3 regions of the Kocuria himachalensis genome follow, and region 3 is predicted to be linked to each of the others. Evidence: riboswitches for the same ligand, from Rfam matches in the RefSeq annotation. Region 3 holds a riboswitch; each other region holds the start of a gene.
What was found. A riboswitch is a leader RNA that binds a small molecule or an ion and turns the genes downstream of it on or off. The one in region 3 is predicted to bind S-adenosylmethionine.
Positions count from the first base shown of each region.

Region 1: another riboswitch for S-adenosylmethionine. It lies ahead of ACYVM4_RS14635 (methylenetetrahydrofolate reductase); the one in region 3 lies ahead of ACYVM4_RS02780 (O-acetylhomoserine aminocarboxypropyltransferase/cysteine synthase family protein).
Region 2: another riboswitch for S-adenosylmethionine. It lies ahead of ACYVM4_RS14450 (cobalamin-independent methionine synthase II family protein); the one in region 3 lies ahead of ACYVM4_RS02780 (O-acetylhomoserine aminocarboxypropyltransferase/cysteine synthase family protein).

Region 1 covers NZ_BAAGPL010000019.1:478,021-480,259, reverse strand. The annotation lists gene metE (5-methyltetrahydropteroyltriglutamate--homocysteine S-methyltransferase) at 1-123, opposite strand, end outside; gene ACYVM4_RS14635 (methylenetetrahydrofolate reductase) at 180-1,106, opposite strand; SAM riboswitch class I at 1,178-1,284, opposite strand; gene ACYVM4_RS14630 (glycosyltransferase) at 1,493-2,239, shown strand, end outside.
Region 2 covers NZ_BAAGPL010000019.1:440,755-442,993, reverse strand. The annotation lists gene ACYVM4_RS14450 (cobalamin-independent methionine synthase II family protein) at 1-1,034, opposite strand, end outside; SAM riboswitch class I at 1,048-1,150, opposite strand; gene ACYVM4_RS14445 (3-hydroxybutyrate dehydrogenase) at 1,322-2,077, shown strand; gene ACYVM4_RS14440 (IclR family transcriptional regulator) at 2,131-2,239, opposite strand, start outside.
Region 3 covers NZ_BAAGPL010000003.1:213,182-215,420, reverse strand. The annotation lists gene ACYVM4_RS02780 (O-acetylhomoserine aminocarboxypropyltransferase/cysteine synthase family protein) at 1-1,277, opposite strand, end outside; SAM riboswitch class IV at 1,316-1,437, opposite strand; gene ACYVM4_RS02775 (Lrp/AsnC family transcriptional regulator) at 1,548-2,000, opposite strand.

The DNA of each region.
Region 1 (2,239 bases), on a different contig from region 3:
CTCGAGCTCCTCGCGGGTCGAGCGCCCGGCCCAGTAGGCCTCGAGGGCCGTCTTCAGCTCGCGGCGGCGGCCGATCCGGGGGTAGCCGGTGATGGTGGCGGCGGGGAACGGGACAGTGGTCATGGTGGTCTCCTGAAAAGGGGTCGAGAGGTCGTGCGGAACGGTGGGGCAGTGCGTGCTCAGGCGGGGAGCAGCAGGTCGTCGAGCGGGACGGGCACGTGCGGGACGCGCGGGAGCTCCACGTGCTCCAGCAGGTCGAGCGCGGCCCGGTGCTCGTTGAAGGTGTAGAGGTGCACTCCGGGGGCGCCGGCGTCCAGGGCGGCGCGGGCCAGCCGCGCCGCGAAGGCCACGCCGGCGCGGTGCCGCTCGACGGGACCGGGTGCGTCCTCCAGCGCCGCGGCCAGACCCGGGTGGGGCGCCAGGCCGGCCAGCCGGCACAGCGTGCGCAGCCGCCGCGGGTCGGTGACCGGCATGATCCCCGGGACGATCGGGATGGTCACCCCGGCAGCGCGCGCCGCCGCGACGAGGCGCTCGTAGCGCTGCGGGCGGAAGTAGACCTGGGTGATCGCGAAGTCCGCCCCGGAGCGCTGCTTGGCCAGCAGCACCTCGACGTCGTGCCGGAACGAGGGCGACTCCGGGTGCCGGGTCGGGTAGGCGGCCACGCCTACGGCGAGCCGGCCGGCCGCCAGGGCCGCGGTGTGGCGCTGCTCGACCTCCCGCACGAGCTCCACGAGCTCGCCGGCGTGCCGCAGCTCGCCCGGCTCGGCCCCCGGCTCCCGGTCCCCGCGCAGGGCCAGGACGCCCCGGACGCCGCGTCGGACCAGCACGGCCACGGTCTGCTCCAGCTCGGCCCGGGTGCTGCCGACGCACGTCAGGTGCGCCAGGGGCCGCAGGCTCGTGCGGGCCAGGAGGTGGTCGAGCAGGGCGAGCGAGCTGTCCCGGCGCTGCTCGTCCCCGCTGTACGTCACCGAGACGTGGTCGGGCCGGGTGGGCTCGAGCTCCTCGATGGTCCGCAGCAGCGTGTCGGCGCTCGCCGCGCTGCGCGGTGGATACAGCTCGTAGGACAGGGACGGCGGCGCCGGCCGGGGGATCGGGGGTGGTGTCACGTTCTTCCTCCAAGGGTCACCCCGAGGGAGGGCAGCAACCGTCCCGGGGTGGACCCGGAAGGGAAGCGACAGCTCCATCGGTCCTGGCGGGAGCACCGTTCCGCCCACCCCGTGGCGGGGGCGCGGATGGTTGCTGCGGCGTCGACGAGCCAGGTCTCTCGGCCGCTCTGGATAGATGCAGGACCCATTCCAGCGGCTGCCCCGCCGTGCTGCCAAGTGCGGACGCCCAGAAGACGCCGGTGCGCCGACTGTGACGACCGGGACGTCACAGGACGCAACACGGACGCACGTCGACGCACCGGCGGGGGACCACGGTCCTGCGCCCCGCGCCCACTCGCCATAATGGACGAGCCACCCCCCGCCCCGGACCGCAGGAACGAGTGCCCATGCCCTCCACCCCCCGCATCGTCGCCGTCGTGCCCTGCCACAACGAGGAGACGGCCGTCGCGCGGGTCGTGACCGACCTGCACGCCGCGGTGCCCGGCATCGAGGTGCACGTCTACGACAACTGCTCGACCGACGGCACCGTCGAAGCCGCCCGGCGTGCGGGGGCGCACGTGCGGCGCGAGGACGAGAAGGGCAAGGGCAACGTGGTCCGGCGGGCCTTCGCGGACCTGGACGCCGACGTCTACGTGCTCATCGACGGCGACGACACCTACGACGTGGCCGACGTCCCTCTCCTGATCGAGACGCTGCTCGCCGGACCCTACGACCACGTGGTGGGCGTGCGCCGGCAGGTCACCAGCACCGCCTACCGGTCGGGGCACGAGTCCGGCAACAGGTTCTTCAACGCGCTCGTCACCTTCGCCTTCCGTCGGAGGGTCTCCGACATGTTCAGCGGCTACCGGGTCTTCTCGCGCCGCTTCGTCAAGTCCTTCCCCGGTCTCTCCCGCGGGTTCGAGATCGAGACGGAGCTGACCGTGCACGCCGTCAACGCGCGGATGCCGCAGACCGAGGTCGCCGTCGGCTTCCGCGACCGGGCGGAGGGGAGCGAGAGCAAGCTGCGGACCTACCACGACGGCTTCCGGATCCTGGGCGTCTTCGGGCAGCTGCTCTTCCACGAGCGCCCGTTCTTCGTCACCGGTGCCGTCTCGCTGGCGCTGTTCCTGCTGGGCCTGGTCCTCGGCCTCCCC
Region 2 (2,239 bases), on a different contig from region 3:
TCGGGGTGCTCCACGACGTTGGTCGCGTGGGAGACGATCCCCGGGATGATGACCTTGCCCTCGGGCAGCTCGTGGTCCTGCCACACCTTCCACTCGTGCTCGTGCCGGGCGTTGGCGGCCTCGAAGCTGTAGCCGCCGGCCCTGATGGAGAGCATGAGCTCCACCAGGTGCTCGAACCCGAGGTCCGTGGTGTGCGGACCGTGCCAGGAGCCCCAGCACAGGTGGAAGCGGACCTGCTCCTCCGGGATGCCCTCGAGGGCGTAGTTGAGGGCCTCGACCCGCTTGCGCGTGAACGCCAGGTAGTCCTCCACGCTGGGCTCGGGGTTGACCTGGTCCCAGTTCTCCGCGATGGACGGGTCGTCGATCTGCACGATCAGCCCGGCGTCCGTGATCGCCCGGTACTCCTCGCGCATGACCTCGGCGCACGCGGTGAGCACCTCGTCCTCGTCCGCGTAGTGGGTGTTCTCCAGCCGGGCGCACGAGCCCGGGGACAGCGCGGCGAGATAGCCCTCGCTCGCGCCCGTGGCCTGCAGGCTCGCCCGGAGGTTGCGGATGTCGGCTTCCAGCGCCGCGTGGCCCGTGTACTCCAGCTTCCCGGTGATCTTCGGGAACGGCGCCTGCTTGCCCGTGGTGATGCCCGAGGCGGGGTCCGTGTACGCCTCGTGGAAGATCCGGCGGTCCCGGCGGTCCCCGAAGCTCGTCAGCACCACCCGGCCGGGGGAGGAGCGCTGCGGCTCCTGCTCCCACAGGTCCACCTCGCCGGGGGTGAGGCCCGAGATCCGCGCGAAGATGTAGTGCCACCAGGCGCCGTAGTCGACCTCCGCGGCCATGACGTGGCCGTACTCGCCGTCGTTGACCACGTCGATCCCGAGCTCGTCCTGCCGGCGGACCACGTCGACCACGGAGTCCTGCAGGAGCCGGTCGTACTCGGCCTCCGGGACGCCGCCCTTCACCCGGTTCGCCTCGAGCAGCGACGGGGTCCGGGGGAGGGACCCGGCGTGGGTCGTGAGGATGCGGTCGGCACTGTGCAGCATGGGGCGTACGTCCTTTCCATCGGTCCTGGCGGTAGCACCGGAGGCGAGACGGGGAACCGTCGCCCGGGTTGCTGCGGCGTCGTCGAGCCAGATCTCTCGGCCGCTCTGGATGGTGACCTCCCCATCCAAGCGCACCGCCGGGCGCCGCGCCATTCGGCGCCCGCGTGACGGGCGTGACGGAATGTGACACGCGCGGTCCTGCTCGCCGTCGTGGTCCGGATCACATACCGTGACGGTGAGCGGTGCCCCGGACCCGGCGGGCACCGCGGACGGAAGGAAGGATCCCCATGTTCCAGGACAACGGCCTCGAGGGGCGCACCGCGCTCGTGACGGGCGGAGCGAGCGGCATCGGCCTGGCGGCCGCCCGAGCCCTCGCCGGCTCCGGCGCCCACGTGGTGGTGGCCGACGTCGACGAGGCCGGCGCCCAGCGCGTCGCCGGCGAGCTCGGCGGGCGGGCCTGGGCCGTGGACCTGCTTGACACCGGGGCGCTCGCCGGGCTGAGCCTGGAGGTCGACGTGCTGGTCAACAACGCCGGCATCCAGAAGGTGTCCCCCCTGCAGGAGTTCGACCCCGCGGACTTCCACCGCATCCTCGTGCTGATGCTCGAGAGCCCGTTCCTGCTGGTGCGCGCGGCGCTGCCCCACATGTACGAGAAGGGCTGGGGGCGCGTCATCAACGTCTCCTCCGTGCACGGGCTGCGGGCGTCCCCCTACAAGAGCGCCTACGTCTCGGCCAAGCACGGTCTCGAGGGGCTCTCCAAGACCATCGCGGTGGAGGGCGCGGCCCACGGGGTGACCAGCAACTGCATCAACCCCGGCTACGTGCGCACCCCGCTCGTCGAGAAGCAGATCGCCGACCAGGCGATGGTGCACGGCATCCCCGAGTCCGAGGTGGTGGAGCGGATCATGCTCGGCGAGACGCCGATCAAGAAGCTCGTGGACCCGGAGGACGTCGGCAGCCTCGTCGCGTGGCTGGCCGGGCCGCACGCATCCATGGTCACCGGGGCGTCCTACACGATGGACGGCGGCTGGACCGCGCGCTGAACCCCGCCCCGTGCGCCGGTCGTGCGCCTCGTCCGGGACCGTCCCGGGGCCGCTCAGCGGTGGCCCAGCTCCCGGGAGAGCCGGTGGGCCTCCGTGAGCAGGGCCCGCCCCAGCGGCTGCCGGCGCTCGCCGGTGAACCGGGGCTCGATGCCGGTGAGGCTC
Region 3 (2,239 bases):
AGGTCGGCCACGAGGTCCTGGGGGGACTCGAGGCCGATCGACAGCCGGATCGTGGTCTCGGCGATCCCGCCGGCCCGGCGCTGCTCGGGGGTCAGGCGGCAGTGCGTCATCGCCGCCGGGTGGGCCACGAGGCTGCGGGTGTCGCCGATGTTGGCGACCAGCTTGAACAGCCGGAGCGCGTCGATGAACGGTCCCACGGCGTCGTCCGGGGCGGCGAGGTCGAAGGAGAACACGGAGCCGGTCCCGCGCGGGAAGTCGCGGGCCGCGATCCCGGCGCCGGGGTCCCCGGGCACGCCGGGGTGGTGGACGCGGGCGACGGCGGGGTGCTCCGCCAGGAACTCGGCCACCGCCAGCGCGGAGGCCGTGTGGCGGGCCACGCGCAGGTCCAGGGTCTCGGTGCCCTGCAGGATCTGGCTGGCGTTGAACGGGGACAGCGTGGTCCCGAGGTCGTGCACGTACTTGGCGCGGACGAGGTGCAGGTAGGGGCTGGCCCCGGCGCACTTGTCGACCAGGCTCAGCCCTCCCCAGCGGGCGCGGGCCCGGGTGAACTGCGGCCACTTGTCGGGTCGCGCGGACCAGTCGAAGGTCCCGCCGTCCACGACCGCCCCGGCGAGCGCGTTGCCGTGCCCGCCCAGGAACTTGGTGGCCGAGTGCACCACGATGTCGGCCCCCTTCTCCAGCGGCCGGTACAGGGCCGGGGACGCGAGGGTGTTGTCGACGACGACGGGCACCCCGGCGGCCCGGGCGACGTCGGCGATCCCGGGCAGGTCCGGGAGGGTGGCCAGGGGGTTGCCGATGGACTCGAGCAGGAACGCGCGGGTGTCGGGGCGCACGGCCGCGGCCCACGCCCCCGGGGCGGTGGGGTCCACGAAGGAGACCTCGATGCCGTAGTCCGCGAAGGAGTCGGTGAGGAGGTCCACCGTCCCGCCGTAGAGCTTCTCGGAGGCCACGAGGTGCTTGCCGGTGCCCTGGCCGAGCAGGGCCAGCAGCGCGACGGCCACGGCCGACTGCCCGGAGCCGGTCGCCACGGCGCCCGCGCCGCCCTCGAGGTCGCTGATCCGCTGCTCGAGCACGGCCACCGTGGGGTTGCCGGTGCGGGTGTAGGTGAAGCCCGCCCGGGTCTGGGCGAACATCTGCCGGGCCGCCTCGTAGTCCGGGAACTCGAACGCCGCGGTCTGGTAGATCGGCACCGTCAGGGTGCGCTGGGTGACCTGGTCGTGGGTGCCGGCGTGGATCTGCCGGGTCGCGAGGTCGTGATCGGTCACGGGGGTGGACATGGCGCTGCTCCTGTGCGCTTGCTCTTACCCGCACCGGTCATCCGCTCGGGCCCGGTGGGCACGCCGCGGAAGATGCAGGCCGCTTCCTCATCCGAACCACCCAATGAGCATGGGGTTGGTGCGTGACCAAGTCGGAGCTTGGCGGTCACGTCTCGTGAAGCTGGAACAACACTATGCGCAGAGGTAGTGGCTGTCCCTCCGCGACGGAAGATGACGACCGTGACGGTTCATGACGCCGGCCGTGCGCGGCGGACGTGCCGGGCCCGGGCGTCAGGCCCGCGTGTCGATGTCCTCGAAGATCAGGAACGTCTGGGTGTCCACCACGCCGGGCAGCTGCTGGACGTGCTCGAAGATGACCTGCCGCAGGTGCACGGTGTCCACGGCCCGCACGAGGAGCATGACGTCGAAGTTCCCGCCCACCAGGGCGATGTGGTGCACGGCCGGGATCGCCCGGAGCTGGGCGCACAGCTCCCGCCAGGTGTTCTGCTGGAGCTTGAGCGTCACGTAGGCGGAGGCCTGCAGGCCCGCCCGCACCGGGTCGATCACGGTGCTGAAGCGCAGGATCACCCCCTCGTCCCGGAGCCGGTTGATCCGGGCGTAGGCGTGGGCCCGGGAGACGTGCACGGCCGCGGCGATCGAGGTCACCGACTGCCGCGCGTCCCGGGACAGCTCCGCGAGGATCTTCCGGTCGGTCTCGTCCAGCGGCACGGGGGTCGAGGGCACGGCGGGCTCCTTCGGGGCGGGTCGGTCGCAGCGTCCGGAACGTGCCGGACGAATGCGTGTGCTCCACGCCACACTAGAACATTTCGTCCACGCGTAGTGCACTGTCTGTCTCAGTCTTCTGCATTTTCCCGGCTCTGTGGATACGAACCATGTCCGGTTCCCATACTGGGGAGACAGAGCTGCACCAGCCTTCCTGCCTCCCCGGGCCCGCGAGCGGACCGGGGACCGACCGAGGGGAC